DNA from 2 places in the Dietzia psychralcaliphila genome. Region 2 is predicted to be linked to the other one. Evidence: riboswitches for the same ligand, from Rfam matches in the RefSeq annotation. Region 2 holds a riboswitch; the other holds the start of a gene.
The links. A riboswitch is a leader RNA that binds a small molecule or an ion and turns the genes downstream of it on or off. The one in region 2 is predicted to bind cobalamin.

Region 1 (3,403 bases), 320 kb from region 2:
TCCTCGTCTGAGCCCCTGGCCGAGACGTTCTTTGTGGACATGGCGTACCCCGCTCCCGGGCCGGTCGGACGTCCTATCACTGGTGAAGGGAGCGTAGGCCCGGGATGAATGTGGCGCAAGTCACAAGATCGAAGCGTGGTTTGCGGAGTACGAACCCACGGGACGAGAACACGTTCTAGGCTCTGAACCGTCTCGTCGTCATACCGAAAGGGCCATCGCCGTGAGTGCCTCCCCCGAGCAGATCCGTGCCACCGCAGACTCCTACATCGCCGCGCTGGTCGCCGGCGACCTCGAGGCGATCCTGGACCTCTACGCCGAGAACGCCACGGTCGAGGACCCGGTCGGCAACGGGACCGTCCACGAGGGCAAGGCGGCCATCCGCGAGTTCTACTCGTCCGTGGTGGCGATGAAGATCGACGGCGAGGTGATCGAGGCGCGGGTGTGCGGTGACGACCTGCTGTTCAACTTCGAGATCACCACCCACTTCGACGCCGACTCCAAGGCCACCATCAACGTGTGGGACCTGATGACCCACGACGAGCAGGGCAAGATCGCCTCGATGCGCGCGTACTGGACCCCGGAGAACATGAGCTGAACCGGGGCCGCCCGATCCGGCTGCATTCGGGGCCGGTGCGCGTTCTCATTCCCGGTCCGGCGCGTTCTGGGCCGGTGCGCGTCCGGACGCCCGATCCGGCGCGTTCTGGGACGCATCGGTCGAGAGGGAGTCGCCGAGAACGCGGCGGGAATCCACAGAACGCGCTCGATCGAGCCGGGCCGCGCATCCCGGACGAAGGCGCGGGCTACGCCTGCTGGACTAGCCTTGGATTCCATGATCACCGCCATCGTCTTCGTCCACGCCGAGACGGCGCGCATCCCCGAGGTCGCCGAGGCGATCGCCGAGATCGACGGGGTCTCCGAGGTGTACTCGGTCACCGGCACCATCGACCTCATCGTGCTGGTGCGGGCCCGCCGCAACGAGGAGGTGGCCGATATCGTCTCCGACCGCCTGAACAAGGTGCCGGGTGTGGTGAACACCGAGACGCACATCGCGTTCCGCGCGCTGTCCAAGCACGACCTCGAGGCGGCGTTCTCCCTGGGGTACGACGAGTAGACGCAGGCCCGCTTCGCACCGCGCGCTGCGCCCCGCCACCACGAGGGTGTTACCCCGTGCGCCGGTGTTCTCGGGAGGTGCCGCCACGGTCTCCGCGACGGATGTGCATACTGACACCACGACTTGCTGATTTCCGGATATGCAGGGGAAGACCGGTGAGAATCCGGCGCTGACCCGCAACGGTATGCCGTCACCTCGGTGACGACGAGCCCGATTACCTGCCCGGAGGTTCGCGACTCTGCCCATCGCCGCGGTCTGCGATCCGGAGTCCTGCACGGTCGGCGGCCGGACTCTTGCGACTGCCCTCCTGCGGGTCTCGTGTGTTCGTGGGCACACGACACGATCCGAGGTCTGATCATGTTCCGTCGCCAGTCCAGGTCCACCATCGCGCTCGCCGCACTCCTCGTCGCGGGGGCCGCCGTCGCGGGGTGCTCCCGCGGCGAGGCGCAGGAGAGCACCGCCTCCGAGCAGGCGTTCTCCGATCCCGTGACCATCACCAACTGTGGGCGGGAGTCCACGTTCGACGCCCCGCCCGAGCGCATCATCACGATGAACGCCCACGTCACGGAGACCCTCATCCAGATGGGTGCGGGAGACCGGATCGTCGGCCGGGGATACGACGACCGTGAGGACGTCCTCCCGGAGGTCGCCGAGGAGCTCGAGGCGATACCCGGGCTGGCCGAGGAGTATCCCACCTGGGAGCAGATCGTCGATCTGGAACCGGATCTGGTGGTGGCCGGCATGCGCAGCGCGTTCGACGAGAAGGAGGGCCGTAGCCGAGACGCCCTGGAAGCCGCGGGCATCGACACCTTCCTGTTCTCCGAGTACTGCGGCGACGGGTTCCCGGACTTCTCCATGCTCGAGACCGACTTCTCGCAGCTGGGCCGGGTCCTCGGCGTCGAGGAGGGCGCGCAGGAGCTCACCGACAGCATCGTCGACCGGGTGGAGGCGGTCCGGGCGACGCTCGACGAGGCCGGCGTCACGGGTACCCCCACCTTCTTCTACGACGGAGGAGAGGCCGAGCCGACGACGATCGGAGGCGTCGGCATCGGCCAGCTGATCGGCGAGTACGCGGGGGCGGACAACATCTTCACCGAGGGCGACCGCCCGTACCTCGCAACCACGTGGGAGATCCTCGGTGAGCGCCGGCCGGAGGCGATCGTAGTGCTCGACTACGGGGCCACCAGCGCGGAGGACAAGATCGCCTACCTGCGCGAACAGCCCATCATGTCCACCACGCCGGCGATCCGCTCCGACCGAATCGTGGTGGTCCCCCTCGCCGACTTCTTCGAGAGTTCCCGGATGGCGACCTCGGTCGAGACGATCGCCCGCGAGCTCTACCCCGACGCCTTCGGGCGCTGACATGGCGACGGTCGTCCACGACGGTGGCCGTGGCGCACGCGGCACGGGGGTGCCGGATCCGAACCGCCCCCCGGCAGCGTCCCGCCCCCCGTCACGGTCCCGCCACTCGCTGTCCCGCCGCTCGGTGCCGCGCCGCGACAGGCGCCCGCTGGGGCTGGTCCTCGCCCCGCTGCTGGGGCTGCTCGCCCTCTCGGTGGCGCTGGGGGTCTCACTGGGGTCGGTCTCCATCCCGCTCGGGGATGTCTGGGCGATCGTCGCCCACCGCCTGGCCCCGGGGTCGTTCACCCCGTGGTGGTCCGAGGCTCGCGAGGCGATCGTGATCGAGTCCCGGCTGCCGCGCGCGCTGATGGCGGCCGCGGTGGGTGCATCCCTCGCGGTGGCGGGGGGCGTGGCGCAGGCGGTCACGCGCAACCCGCTGGCCGACCCGTACCTGCTGGGAGTGTCGTCCGGGGCGGGATTCGGCGTGGTGGTCCTGACCGTGCTGGGCGTGGGTGCCGGGGTGTCGGGAGTCTTCACCCTCCCGATGGCCGCCTTCCTCGGCGCACTCCTGCCACTCGCCGGGGTGATCCTGGTGGCGAGACGCGCGCACGACACCACGGCGATCGTGCTGGTGGGGGCGGCCCTGACGATGGTGTTCTCGGCGCTCAACACGTTCACGCTGCTCGTGCTGGGCGACGACCACCAACTGGGCACCGTGATGCGCTGGCTCGCCGGCGGGTTCGGTGACGCCGGGTGGACCATGTTGCTCGCCCCGGTCACGATCCTCACCGTCGCCGGGATCCTCGTGCTGCTGTCCAGCCGACATCTGGATCTACTCCTCACCGGTGACGACGGCGCCACGGCGATGGGCATGAACGTCCCGCGGTTCCGACTTCTCATGCTGCTGCTGGTGTCGATGCTCACCGCGGGGGCGGTGGCCGTGTCCGGGAC
Region 2 (3,403 bases):
CAGCCTGTTCGACGCGGCCCGGGAGTGGTAGTTTTCTAAACAATTCTTGAAGAATCGGAGTACCACCGTGACGTCCCACCGCGTACCCGCCCTCCTCGCCGCCCTCGTCGCCGCGGTCGCTCTGGTCGCGGCCGGGTGTTCGTCGGACTCCGTCACCCAGGCGGCCGGCACCACCTCGACGTCACCGACGGCCGGCACCGCCACCGCGCCACCGCCCGCCGGGTCGGTCGCCGGGGTGACCGTGCCGGACGCGTTCACCGCCCTGACGCTGATTCCGATCGGGAATTCGCCGCTACCGTTCCGGGGAACGGATGGCAGGTACCACGTCGCCTATGACCTGCAGCTGACCAACGCCACCGGGGTCCCGGCGAGCCTGGAGAAGATCGACGTGATCGATGGCACCGATCCCACGAAGGTCCTCGCCAGCTTCTCCGGTTCGGCGCTGATCGACCCGGAGTGCGATTTCGGTGACTGCAACCGCCTGCGTGGCCTCCCAGCCGGGGTCATCGACAGCGCCGAGATCCCGCCCCAGGAGAGCCGAGTTGTGTTCATCGACTTCGCGCTGGACTCCCTCGACCAGGCCCCCGAAGCGGTGTTGCACCACGTCTACGGGACCGGCGCCGCCTCGCCGGCCTTCGGGGAGCCGGGGCCCATCGACTACCTGGCCACGCCGGTCGCCTTCTCCACGCAGACAGTGCCGGTCGTCTCGCCACCGCTACGCGGCGACAACTGGGTCGCCCTCAACGGGTGTTGCGAACCGGGTTTCCCGCATCGCAGTTCGGTGATGTCGCTCAACGGGAAGCTGAACAACAGTCAGCGCTTCGCCATCGACTTCAAGCGCACCAACGACCGCGGCGAGTTCTACACCGGGGACAGGAACCGCAACGAGAGTTATGTCGACTACGGGGCCGAGATCCTCGCCGTCGCCGACGCCACGGTGGTCTCTGTTCTCGACGGTATGGAGGCCAATGCGCCGGGGGTCCTGCCCGCCAGCGACCCGGAGTTGGCGGCAGAGCTGACCGTCGAGAACGTGGACGGCAACCACGTCGTGCTCGATCTCGGCGGTGGGGTATACGCGATGTACGCCCACCTGATCTCGGGCTCGATCACTGTCGAACCGGGCGACACGGTGACCGAGGGTCAGGTGATCGGCGAGCTCGGGAACACCGGCAATGCCAACGCGTCGCACCTGCACTTCCAACTGATGGACGGGCCGAGCCTGCTCGAGGCGGATTCGTTGCCCTACGAGTTCAGGAGTTTCGACTACCAGGGGCAGGTCCCACCGCAGCGGGTAGCTGATGCCGACGACTATCTGGCCGGCACCTTCCTGCCGGAAGGTCCGCAGCAGCGGGAGGCGCGGACCGACCAGATGCCGCTCAACCTGGCGGTCGTGACCTTCCCCTAGCTTGACGAGCGACTCCGACCACTCAGCCCCGACGGCCGGACACCCGTGGGGGACCGGGGCCGGATAGGCTCGCCGGTGCCGTGGTGCTCGGGAAGCCGGAGGAAAAGCCGGCGCGGCCCTCGCCACTGTAGTCGCGGAGTCACGCGGCCCTCGTCCGTCCCCGAGTGGGGCGGAGACCACTGGATCCCGAGGATCCGGGAAGGTCGGTCGCGCGGCGTCGATGCGAAAGCCAGGAGACCGGCCACGGCGACATGTTCCACGAGGGTTTGGAGAAGAACATGCGCCATGACCGGCGTTCGGCGTCCCCTGACGACGCCTCGGCACCATCGAATGACACAGCACCATCGAATGACACAGCGTCACCGAGCAACGCGGCACCATCGAACGACACGGCACCATCACGAGACTCGGTGAACGCACCGCGCATCACCCTGCTGTCCACCTCCGACACGGACCTGCTCTCCGCGCGGGCCTCCCGCGCGCACTGGACGCTCGGCAACCCGTCCCGGATCGACGTGGAGGCGGACCTGCCCGGTCTGATCGCAGGCGCCGACCTGGTGGTGGTCCGGATCCTCGGCTCTCGGCGGTCGTGGGAGCCCGGATTCGCCGCGGTCCTGGCCTCGGGACGGCCGGTGGTCGTCCTCGGCGGCGAGCAGGCCCCGGACGCCGACCTGATGGAGCTGTCCACGGTGCCGATCGGGATCGCGGCCGAGGCGCACCGCTACCTCGCCGAGGGCGGGGAGCGGAATCTCGCCCAGCTGCACGCCTTCCTCTCGGACACGGTGCTGCTCACCGGAGCCGGCTTCGAACCCCCGGAGAGCGTCCCGGTGTGGGGGATGCCGCCACGACCGGGCGCCGACTCCCCGGCGAGTGGTCACGAACGACGAGATTCCCGGAACGGGACCTGGGAGAACGTGATCGGAACTGACCAGTCGCGGGGCGTCCCCCGCGTCGGGGTGCTCTACTACCGTGCCCACGAGGTCAGCGGGAACTCCGAGTTCGCGCACGCGCTCGCCGACGCGATCGACGCCACCGGGCAGGCCGTGGGCGTGCCGGTGTTCGCCGGGTCCCTGCGCTCGGCCCCCGACGAGTTGTTCGACGCACTCGGCTCGCTCGACGCCCTGGTCGTCACCGTCCTGGCCGCCGGCGGCACCACACCCGGAGCGGTGAGCGCGGGTGGCGAGGACGAGACCTGGGACGTCGAACGCATCGCCGCTCTCGACATCCCGGTCCTGCAGGGCCTGTGTCTGACGTGGAGCCGGGAGGACTGGGAGGCCTCCGACGACGGCGTCAACCCGCTGGACTCGGCCAACCAGATCGCCATCCCGGAGTTCGACGGCCGGATCATCACCGTGCCGTTCTCCTTCAAGGAGATCGACGCCGACGGCCTCCCGCGCTACGTGGCCGATCCCGAACGCTGCGCCCGCGTCGCGGGGATCGCGGTCTCCCACGCCCGGCTGCGCCACGTGCCCGCTGCCGACCGCCGGATCGCCCTGGTGCTCTCGGCGTACCCGACCAAGCACTCCCGGATCGGCAACGCGGTCGGGCTCGATACCCCGGTGTCGACCATCCGGCTCCTGCGCCGGATGCGCGACGAGGGGTACGACCTCGGGCCGGCCGACGGGCCCATCGCCCGCTTTCTCGATCGCTCCGAGGAGTTGCCCGACGACTCGGCCGCCGGTGACGCGCTGATCCACGCGCTGATCGCCGCGGGTGGGCAGGACGAGGAGTGGCTGACCAACGCCCAGCTCACCGACAGCCACGTCAGGATCAGCACCGACGACTACCTGAAGTGGACCGCGGACCTGCCCGAGTCCCTGCGCGGGGAGATGGTCGAGGCGTGGGGCCCGGCCCCCGGGCAGCTGTTCGTCAACGACGCCGGCGAGATCGTCCTGGCCACCATCCAGGCCGGCAATGTCGTCCTCTTGATCCAGCCGCCGCGCGGGTTCGGGGAGAACCCCGTCGCCATCTACCACGATCCCGAGCTTGCCCCGTCCC

Region 1: another riboswitch for cobalamin. It lies ahead of A6048_RS17645 (ABC transporter substrate-binding protein); the one in region 2 lies ahead of cobN (cobaltochelatase subunit CobN).

Annotation. Positions count from the first base shown of each region.
Region 1 covers NZ_CP015453.1:3,804,248-3,807,650, reverse strand. Annotated here, with positions in the region: gene A6048_RS17660 (sugar porter family MFS transporter) at 1-41, opposite strand, end outside; gene A6048_RS17655 (SgcJ/EcaC family oxidoreductase) at 221-595, shown strand; gene A6048_RS17650 (Lrp/AsnC family transcriptional regulator) at 830-1,111, shown strand; adenosylcobalamin-variant (AdoCbl-variant) riboswitch at 1,243-1,339, shown strand; gene A6048_RS17645 (ABC transporter substrate-binding protein) at 1,469-2,473, shown strand; gene A6048_RS17640 (FecCD family ABC transporter permease) at 2,475-3,403, shown strand, end outside.
Region 2 covers NZ_CP015453.1:244,299-247,701, forward strand. Annotated here, with positions in the region: gene A6048_RS01080 (M23 family metallopeptidase) at 68-1,405, shown strand; cobalamin riboswitch at 1,470-1,665, shown strand; gene cobN (cobaltochelatase subunit CobN) at 1,657-3,403, shown strand, end outside.